DNA from 2 places in the Burkholderia glumae LMG 2196 genome. Region 2 is predicted to be linked to the other one. Evidence: predicted binding sites of a transcription regulator. Region 2 holds the regulator's gene; the other holds the start of a gene.

Region 1 (4,412 bases), 210 kb from region 2:
AGGTTCTGGAAGGTCGGCTCGATGCACGGCGAGACGCCGATGATGTTCGAGATGGTGGCGGTCGGCGCGATCGCGATGCAGTTCGAGTTGCGCATGCCGTGCAGCGAGATCCGCTCGCGCAGCGACGTCCAGTCGAGCGAGCTGCTCATGTCGACCTCGACATAGCCGCCGCGTGCCTCCTCGAGCAGCTTCAGGGTGTCCTGCGGGAGGATGCCGCGATCCCACAGCGAGCCGCGGTAGCTCGAGTAGCGGCCGCGCTCCTCTGACAGCTCGGTCGAGGCCCAGTAGGCGTAGTAGCAGACCGCTTCCATCGAACGGTCGGCGAACTCGACCGCCGCGTCCGACGAGAACGGCGTGCGCAGCAGGTGCAGGCAGTCCTGGAAGCCCATGATGCCGAGGCCGACCGGACGGTGCTTGAGGTTCGAGTTACGCGCCTTCGCGACCGCGTAATAATTGATGTCGATGACGTTGTCGAGCATGCGCATTGCCACACTGACCGTGCGCTTGAGCTTGTCGTGGTCGAGCGCGTAGCTGCCGTCGGCCTGCTTGACGAGATGCGCGACGAGGTTGACCGAACCGAGGTTGCAGACCGCGATCTCGGAGTCGCTCGTGTTCAGCGTGATTTCGGTGCAGAGGTTCGACGAGTGGACCACGCCGACGTGCTGCTGCGGCGAACGCACGTTGCAGGGGTCCTTGAACGTGATCCAGGGGTGGCCGGTCTCGAACAGCATGCCGAGCATCTTGCGCCAGAGCTGCTGCGCCGGGATCTTCTTGAACAGCTTCAGCTCGCCGCGCGCGACCTTCTCCTCGTAGCCGAGGTAGGCGGCCTCGAACTCGGCGCCGAACTTGTCGTGCAGGTCCGGGCAGGTGGACGGCGAGAACAGCGTCCAGTCGGCGCCCTCCATCACGCGCTTCATGAACAGGTCGGGAATCCAGTTCGCCGTGTTCATGTCGTGAGTGCGGCGGCGGTCGTCGCCGGTGTTCTTGCGCAGCTCCAGGAATTCCTCGATGTCGAGGTGCCAGGTTTCGAGGTACGCGCAGACGGCGCCCTTGCGCTTGCCGCCCTGATTCACGGCCACCGCCGTGTCGTTGACGACCTTCAGGAACGGCACGACGCCCTGCGATTTACCGTTCGTGCCCTTGATATGCGAACCGAGCGCACGCACGCGCGTCCAGTCGTTGCCGAGGCCGCCCGCGAACTTCGAGAGCAGCGCGTTTTCCTTCAGCGCTTCATAAATGCCGTCGAGATCGTCGGCGACCGTCGTCAGGTAGCACGACGACAGCTGCGAACGGCGCGTGCCCGAATTGAACAGCGTCGGCGTCGAGCTCATGAAGTCGAAGCTCGACAGTACGTGGTAGAACTCGATCGCGCGCGCTTCGCGGTCGATCTCGTTCAGCGCCAGGCCCATCGCGACGCGCATGAAGAACGCCTGCGGCATTTCGATACGCGTGCCGTCGACATGCAGGAAGTAGCGGTCGTACAGCGTCTGCAGGCCGAGGTAGCCGAACTGCAGGTCGCGGCCCGCGTCGAGCGCCTCGCCCAGGCGCACCAGATCGAATTGCAGCAGCTTGTCGTCGAGCAGCTCGGCTTCGACGCCGCGCTTCAGGAACTGCGGGAAGTATTCGGCGTAGCGCGCCTGCATCTCGCCCTGCGAGACTTCCTCGCCGAGGATCTCGCGGCGGATCGTGTGCAGCAGGATGCGTGCCGTCACCTGGCTGTAGGCCGGGTCCTTCTCGATCATGGTGCGCGCGGCCAGGATCGCCGAGTCGTAGACCTGGCTCATCGGTACGCCGTCGTAGAGGTTCTTCACCGTCTCGGCGACGATCGGATCCGGGTTCACGGCACTGCCGAGCCCTTCGCAGGCCGAGGCGATCAGGCCGCGCAGCGCCCCCATGTCGAGCGGACGCGTGACGCCGGCGTCGGTCACGTTGATGCCGGCCGCGCCCGCCGGCGCATCGGCCGGGGCATCGGAGTGGGCGCGCTCGAGATGGCGCTTCTCGCGGTACAGCACGTAGGCGCGCGCGACGTTGTGCTCGCCGCCGCGCATCAGCGCGAGTTCGACCTGATCCTGAATGTCCTCGATATGGAACGTGCCGCCGTTCGGGCGGCTGCGCACGAGCGCGCGCACCACGCTCTGCGTGAGCTGCTCGACGAGCTCGCGCACGCGTGCCGACGCGGCGCCCTGGCCGCCGTTGACCGCGAGGAACGCCTTCGTCACGGCGATCGCGATCTTCGAGGGCTCGAAAGCCACCACGCTGCCGTTGCGGCGGATCACCTTGTAGTCGGCGAACGTCGCCTGCGGCGCGAGCGCGGGCGCGCCCTGCGAAGCCGTGCCAAGAGGGCGGCTCTGGGCGCTCTCGAATTGGGACGTCCCGGTGTCGGTCGTTTGCATGTGCAAAGCTCCTGGTGCTGGATGGTGCGGAGAGATCCGCGGATATGAACGATTAACGCGCGCGCTGGGGCGCCTACCGCAGAACGCAAAAGCGGCACGGGCCACGCGATAGCGATGATTCGACGTCTGCTTTCGTCATGCGTATCGCGTCCCTTGCCGCTCGTGTCTGCTTGCGCTGCAGCGTGCCGGGCCTGGCCGGACACCGCGCCGCGAGTTTCCCGGCATCACCTGCCGGCCGGAGCGGATCGCCTGAAAGCGCCCGCCCTCCGAACACTATATCTAGTGAGTAACCCGTCAACTGGCACCAAGTATAGTGGACGATCGAGCTATCTCAAAATGGAAAATTTGGCCCCGCCCGGCGCGATTTGGCTTGACATCAGGCGAGTGCAGACGGGGCAAAGGATCGCGCCGTCCCGTGCCGCCCAGCGTCGGCGCGACGCGCTCGAACGCCGCGCCTGTTACCGACGATAAGGAAAGTATCGGGGCGGCAGGCCGGCATCGGCTGCCAGCCGTTGCCAATCGAAGTGCGGACCGGGGTCGGTCTTGCGGCCCGGCGCGATGTCCGCATGACCGGCGACCGCCTCGATCGGATAGCGGGCCGCGAGCGCGCGCACGAGTGCCGCGAGTGTCACATATTGGGCGGGCTCGAACGGCAGGTCGTCGGTGCCCTCGAGCTCGATGCCGATCGAGAAGTCGTTGCAGCGCTCGCGGCCGAGAAAGGTCGAGATGCCGGCGTGCCAGGCACGCGCCTCGCAGGACACGAACTGGATCAGTTCACCGTCGCGCGCGATCAGGAAATGCGCCGATACGCGCAGCCCGCGCAGGTTCAGGTCGTAATAGGGGTGCGCGTCGCAGTCGAGCCGGTTCTGGAACAGTGCGACGATCGCCTCGCCGCCGAACTCGCCGGGCGGCAGGCTGATGTTGTGGACTACCACCAGGGTCGGCACCACGCCCGCCGGCCGCGCCTCGTGATTCGGCGACGGCGCGTGGCGGGCGCCAGGCAGCCAGCCATCGGCGCCGACCTCGAGCACCTCGCTCATTGCGCGTCGCGCGCGGCCGCCGCGTGACGGGCCGCGTGCTCGCGACTGCAGAAGTAGTCGCCGCCGGCCTCGACCGCATCGCCCTTCGGCGTGTGCACGCCGCACAACGCGCAGCGTACCATCGGCTCGGGCAGCGAGGGCGTGCGGGCCGCCGACGGACGCGGGCCGCCCTGGCCAGGCGCGCCACCGCCGCCGCGATTCGCGCGCTCCTGCGCCTGACGCAGCTTGCGCGAGACCCAGGAGCCGGCAATGAACAGGAGAATCAACAGCAGAAGGTTACGCATCGCTTTGAGACCATCAGACCACGGGACGGTGCAGCAGCACCTCGAGCACGAAACGGCTGCCGACGTAGGCGAGCAGCAGCGCGCCGAACGAGGCGAGCACCCAGCGCGCGGCGCCGCGCCCGCGCCAGCCGGACAGCCGACGCGCGACAAGAATACCGCCGAACATGCACCACGAGAGGATCGCGAACACCGTCTTATGGTCGAAGCGCAAAGCGCGCGCATCGACCTGCTCGCTGAACAGGATGCCCGAGGCGAGCGTCAGCGTGAGCAGCACGAAGCCGGCGCCGATCAGGCGGAACAGCAGCTTCTCGAGCGTGAGCAGCGGCGGCAGCGTTTCGAGCCAGCTCGTCAACACGCCCGCCGAGCCGATCCTGCCGCCCTGCCGCAGCGCCTGCAGACGCCGCTCGGTCATCAGCATCAGCACCGCGTGCAGGGCCGCGATCACGAACAAGCCATAGGCGATGTTCGCGATCAGGAAGTGCATCTTGAACAGCGGCGCGGCGGCATAGGGCAGCACCCGCACGCCGCCGAACACGAGCGGCAGCAGCGAGGCGAGGCAGGCCAGCGGCAGCACCAGCAGGCGCAGGCCGTCGAGCGGAAAGAAGAAGCTCTCGATCCAATAGATACCCGCGCCGAGCCAGAACATCGCCGAGAGCGCGAACGCGAAGCCGAACACCATTGCATCGTGCGGAAAG
Region 2 (4,412 bases):
GGCGACGGCATGCCGACAGCCACCGGAGCCGTCTCCGCGATGAACAAAACGCGCTCGGCGAGACGCCGCTCGCATACATCGAGCGCGGCTTCGGCCGCGTGCAGCGCGATGCTGCGCGACGCGTAGACCCCGACCGACCGCGCATCGGTCATCGACACCTCGAACCAGCCCGCGCTCGCCGCGAGCAGCGCCGCGACGATCGTCAGCACGCCCGGCAAGGCCGAGGCCATCGATCGCGCACGGCGGCACGGCCGCCCGAAGACGGCGCCGGCTGCCGCGCGGCGCCGACGCCTGGACCCGTCGGCCGCGCGCGGATACGCGCACGGCACTGCATGGCCCGGGCGCGGCGAGGGCTGCGCACCATCCGTCCGATTCATTGGTTCGCTCCCGTTGCGCCCACCGGCGCAACGGTGTTTCGCAGCGACAGCCAGCGCCGCGCGATCCAGCGGCGCCGCCCGTCGCGGCTCGTTTGCGAGATGCCATCGCAGTCGATGTAGCGCCCGGCCGGTGCCGGCGCCGTGCCTCGCACCTGCACGCAGACCTCGATCGCGACCACCTCGCGCCACGCGTCGGCCGCCAGCGCCGAGGCGTCGCGCCATGCCGGCCGCCCCCGCAGACGGTAACGCAGGCGCAGCCGTTCGATGCCCTCCACGAGCGGCTGTGCGACCCCGGGCCGGCCGCTGCCCTCGCAATACAGCTCGGGGACGCCCGCCGACCTGCCCTGCCGCACGAAATAGCGGTTGACGACCAGCGGCCGGTCGCCCGCGGCGCCGACGCCCTGCCCCAGGCAGTCGGTCACGCGCCCGTCTGCGGTGGGCCAAGTGGACCGGACGTCGCCGACGTAGCGCACCAGCAGACCGTCGGAGCCGTCGGTCGCCGCGACGCAGGCCGGCCGCATGGCGTCGCCGGCCGCGCGCGCCGACGCGCATCCGAATAGCGGGGCGAAGCCGGCCATGCGCATGTCGAGCGGCACGAAACCCGCCATCCGCACCGATTGCGCGACGAGCGTCAACGCAACCGCTGCCGCGTCGCGCGCCCGCGCGGCATCGACCGACGCGACATAGGCGTCGCGCTGGGTCCGGTACAGCGCCACGGCGGCGGCCAGCACGACCGCCGCCAGCGCCAAGGCGACGAGCGCCTCGACCAGCGAGTGCGCGCGCTGACGCCGCCACCTGCTCATGGCGACAGCTCCGCCGCATAGGCGAGCGCCACGCAGCCGGCCGGCTGGCGCGTGCCGCTCACGCGCGGCTTGCAGACAGCCGGCGCGGCACCGTGGCCGCCACGCCGCCACGACACCGTGACGAGCGCGTGGCCGTCGCGCGCCGACGTGTCGAACCGCGCGCCGGGCAGGTCAGGCGCGGCGCGCGCCCAGTCGACCGTCGGCACGCTCTCGCTGCGCGCCAGCTCGGCGCGCGAATCCGCAAGCCGCCACGCCTGCGCGCGCCTCGACAGATCGGCTTCGACGTGGCGCATCGCGAGCTGCGCGCCGAGTACGCCGACCGTCGCTCCGGCAAGCAGCAGCAGTGCGATCGCGACCTCGAGCAGGGAGCTGCCGGCCATGACCGCTCGCGCGCGCCTCATCGGGCTGCTCCGCAGCGTCCCGGCGACAACCGGGCCCGGCCGCCGGCCGCAATCCGCAGGCAGCGCGAGGCGACGGGCCCGCCCGTCGAGGAAATTCGCGCGCGCGCCGAGAATTCGAAGCGCCGAAAGCCTCCGATCACTTGTCCCGCAGGCGGCGTGAACACGACGTCGGCCACGGCGCCCTCGACCCGCACGCCGGAGTCGGCCGGAATTCTGCGCAGCACCGTGCCGCGTGCCGTATCGCCCGGTGCCGCCGCGTCGAGCGCCACCACCGCCCAGGCGCACGACCACGCGCCTTCACCGTCGCAACGATGCTGCGCCGCCAGGCAAGGCTGCCCGGCACTGCCGTCGCCGCGGCACAGCACAACGCGTACGCCGCGCGACACGGCCTCGACGCGCGCGGCCGCGAGCGCGGCCAGCATGGCCGTTGCACGCGCATCGACCCGGTCGCGCTGCCGCCACGCCACGAACGACGGCATCGCATAGGTGGCGACGAGCGCCACCAGCGCGATCGCCACCATCGATTCGACGAGCGTGACGCCCGCCGCTCTTGCTCGGTCCCGCATGATCCCGCTCCGCCGACACGACGCCTCGACTGTAGCGGGGCGAACGCGGGCGCGCCATTGGCCGAACGGCCGAATGGCGTGAGCCGACCGCGCCGGTGACAATCGTCACGGCGAGATCGGCTTCAGGAGATCGGGAATGAAATCGGAAGGTGCGGAATCAGCGCTTGCGCGGTGCCTTCGACGGCCCCGCGCGGCGGAATTCCTCGATGACGTCGGCGAATTCCGATACGTCCTCGAAGCGCCGGTAAACCGACGCGAACCGGACATAGGCGATCGTGTCGAGGCCGCGCAACTCGTTCATCACGAGTTCGCCCAGCTTTTCGCTGCGCACCTCGCGCTCGCCGGTGGCGAGCAGCTGGTATTCGATGCGCGCCACCGCCGCGTCGATCGCATCCGCCGCCACCGGGCGCTTGCGCAGCGCCAGCTGCATGCTAGCGACGATCTTGCGGCGATCGAACTCGGTGCGGCTGCCGTCCTTCTTGACGACGGCCGGCAGCGCCAGTTCGACCCGTTCATAGGTGGTGAAACGCTTGTCGCAGGCGGAGCAGCGGCGGCGCCGGCGAATCGCGGCGCCGTCCTCGGACACGCGCGAATCCACCACCTGCGTGTCGTCGTGCCGGCAGAACGGACAGCGCATGACCGATCAGCGGTAGACCGGGAACTGCCGGGTCAGCTCGGCCACCTGCGCGCGCACGCGCTCCAGCGTGGCCGCGTCCTCCGGATTGTCCAGCACGTCCGCGATCAGGTTGCCCACGATCTCCGCCTCCTTCGTGCCGAACCCGCGCGTCGTCATCGCCGGCGAGCCCAGACGAATCCCGCTCGTCACGAACGGCTTCTCCGGGTCGTTCGGGATCGCGTTCTTGTTCACCGTGATGTGCGCCGCGCCCAGCGCCGCTTCCGCCGCCTTGCCCGTGATCTTCTTCGCCTGCAGGTCCACCAGCATCACGTGGCTTTCCGTGCGCCCGGACACGATCCGCAGCCCGCGCTTGACCAGCGTCTGCGCCAGCACCCGCGCGTTCTCCACCACCTGCTGCTGGTACGCCTTGAATTCCGCCGAGCCCGCTTCCTTGAACGCCACCGCCTTCGCCGCGATCACGTGCATCAGCGGGCCGCCCTGAATCCCGGGGAAAATCGCCGAGTTGATCGGCTTCTCGTACTCCGACTTCATCAGAATCACGCCGCCGCGCGGCCCGCGCAGGCTCTTGTGCGTGGTCGTCGTCACGAAGTCCGCGTGCGGCACCGGGTTCGGATACACCCCAGCCGCGATCAGCCCCGCGTAGTGCGCCATGTCCACCATCAGGTACGCGCCCACCGACTTCGCGATCTTCGCCAGGCGCTCGAAGTCGATCTTCAGCGCGAATGCCGAGGCCCCCGCCACGATCATCTTCGGCTTGTGCTCCTGCGCGAGCCGCTCGGCCGCCTCGTAGTCGATGTCCTCGCTTTCGTCCAGGCCGTAGCTCACCACGTTGAACCACTTGCCCGACATGTTCACCGGCGAGCCGTGCGTGAGGTGCCCGCCGTGCGCCAGGCTCATGCCCATGATCGTGTCGCCCGGCTTGAGCATCGCGAAGAACACGCCCTGGTTGGCCTGCGAGCCCGAGTTCGGCTGCACGTTGGCCGCTTGCGCGCCGAACAGCGCCTTGACCCGGTCGATCGCCAGCTGCTCGACCACGTCCACGTATTCGCAGCCGCCGTAGTAGCGCTTGCCGGGATAGCCCTCGGCATACTTGTTGGTCAGCTGCGAGCCCTGCGCGGCCATCACCGCCGGGCTCGTGTAGTTCTCGGAGGCGATCAGCTCGATGTGATCTTCCTGGCGCTGGTTCTCCTGCTGGATCGCCTGCCAGAGGTCGGGATCGACGTTCGCGATGGTGCTTTGGGCTCTGTCAAACATACGGTTTCCGTTAAGTGTGTACAGGTTGACCGGGGCGGCCGAGTACATTGCGTTGCTGGCGGAATGGCCAGCCCGACGTGGCGGAAGTATCCGGTTGACGCGAGGCGGGACAGCCACCGGCGATGCACGCAACGGCGCACAACGGCTGCCCAGGCGAACGGCAAAAACGGCACCCTGCGCTTCACGGTGGGAGGCTCCACCTTGAACCCGGAGGGTTCTATCGCCAGTCACGCAGGGGGTGATGAGCGCCGTAGTTTATTGGATGCATGATGAATAGGCAACCGGCCGGCCCCCGCGCCGGCGCAATCGGGGAGCGAACAAAATCAGGCTGGCAGCCCCGTCCGGCGGGCATTCATCGTTTTGCTGCATGACAG

Evidence for each region. Region 2 encodes NrdR, which represses ribonucleotide reductase genes. Its sites were predicted from a motif close to CACNANATNTNGTG; they were not measured.
Region 1: KS03_RS19630 (ribonucleoside-diphosphate reductase subunit alpha) is a predicted target of NrdR. The motif match lies at 2,665-2,678, and genes of this name have one in related genera.

The regions. Positions count from the first base shown of each region.
Region 1 is NZ_CP009435.1:1,542,375-1,546,786, reverse strand. It holds gene KS03_RS19630 (ribonucleoside-diphosphate reductase subunit alpha) at 1-2,393, opposite strand, end outside; gene ampD (1,6-anhydro-N-acetylmuramyl-L-alanine amidase AmpD) at 2,852-3,433, opposite strand; gene KS03_RS19620 (PP0621 family protein) at 3,430-3,717, opposite strand; gene KS03_RS19615 (cytochrome C assembly family protein) at 3,731-4,412, opposite strand, start outside.
Region 2 is NZ_CP009435.1:1,754,019-1,758,430, reverse strand. It holds gene KS03_RS20540 (pilus assembly PilX family protein) at 1-209, opposite strand, end outside; gene KS03_RS20535 (type IV pillus assembly protein) at 374-1,180, opposite strand; gene KS03_RS20530 (hypothetical protein) at 1,177-1,560, opposite strand; gene KS03_RS20525 (pilus assembly FimT family protein) at 1,578-2,147, opposite strand; gene nrdR (transcriptional regulator NrdR) at 2,305-2,784, opposite strand; gene glyA (serine hydroxymethyltransferase) at 2,791-4,038, opposite strand; ZMP/ZTP riboswitch at 4,179-4,279, opposite strand.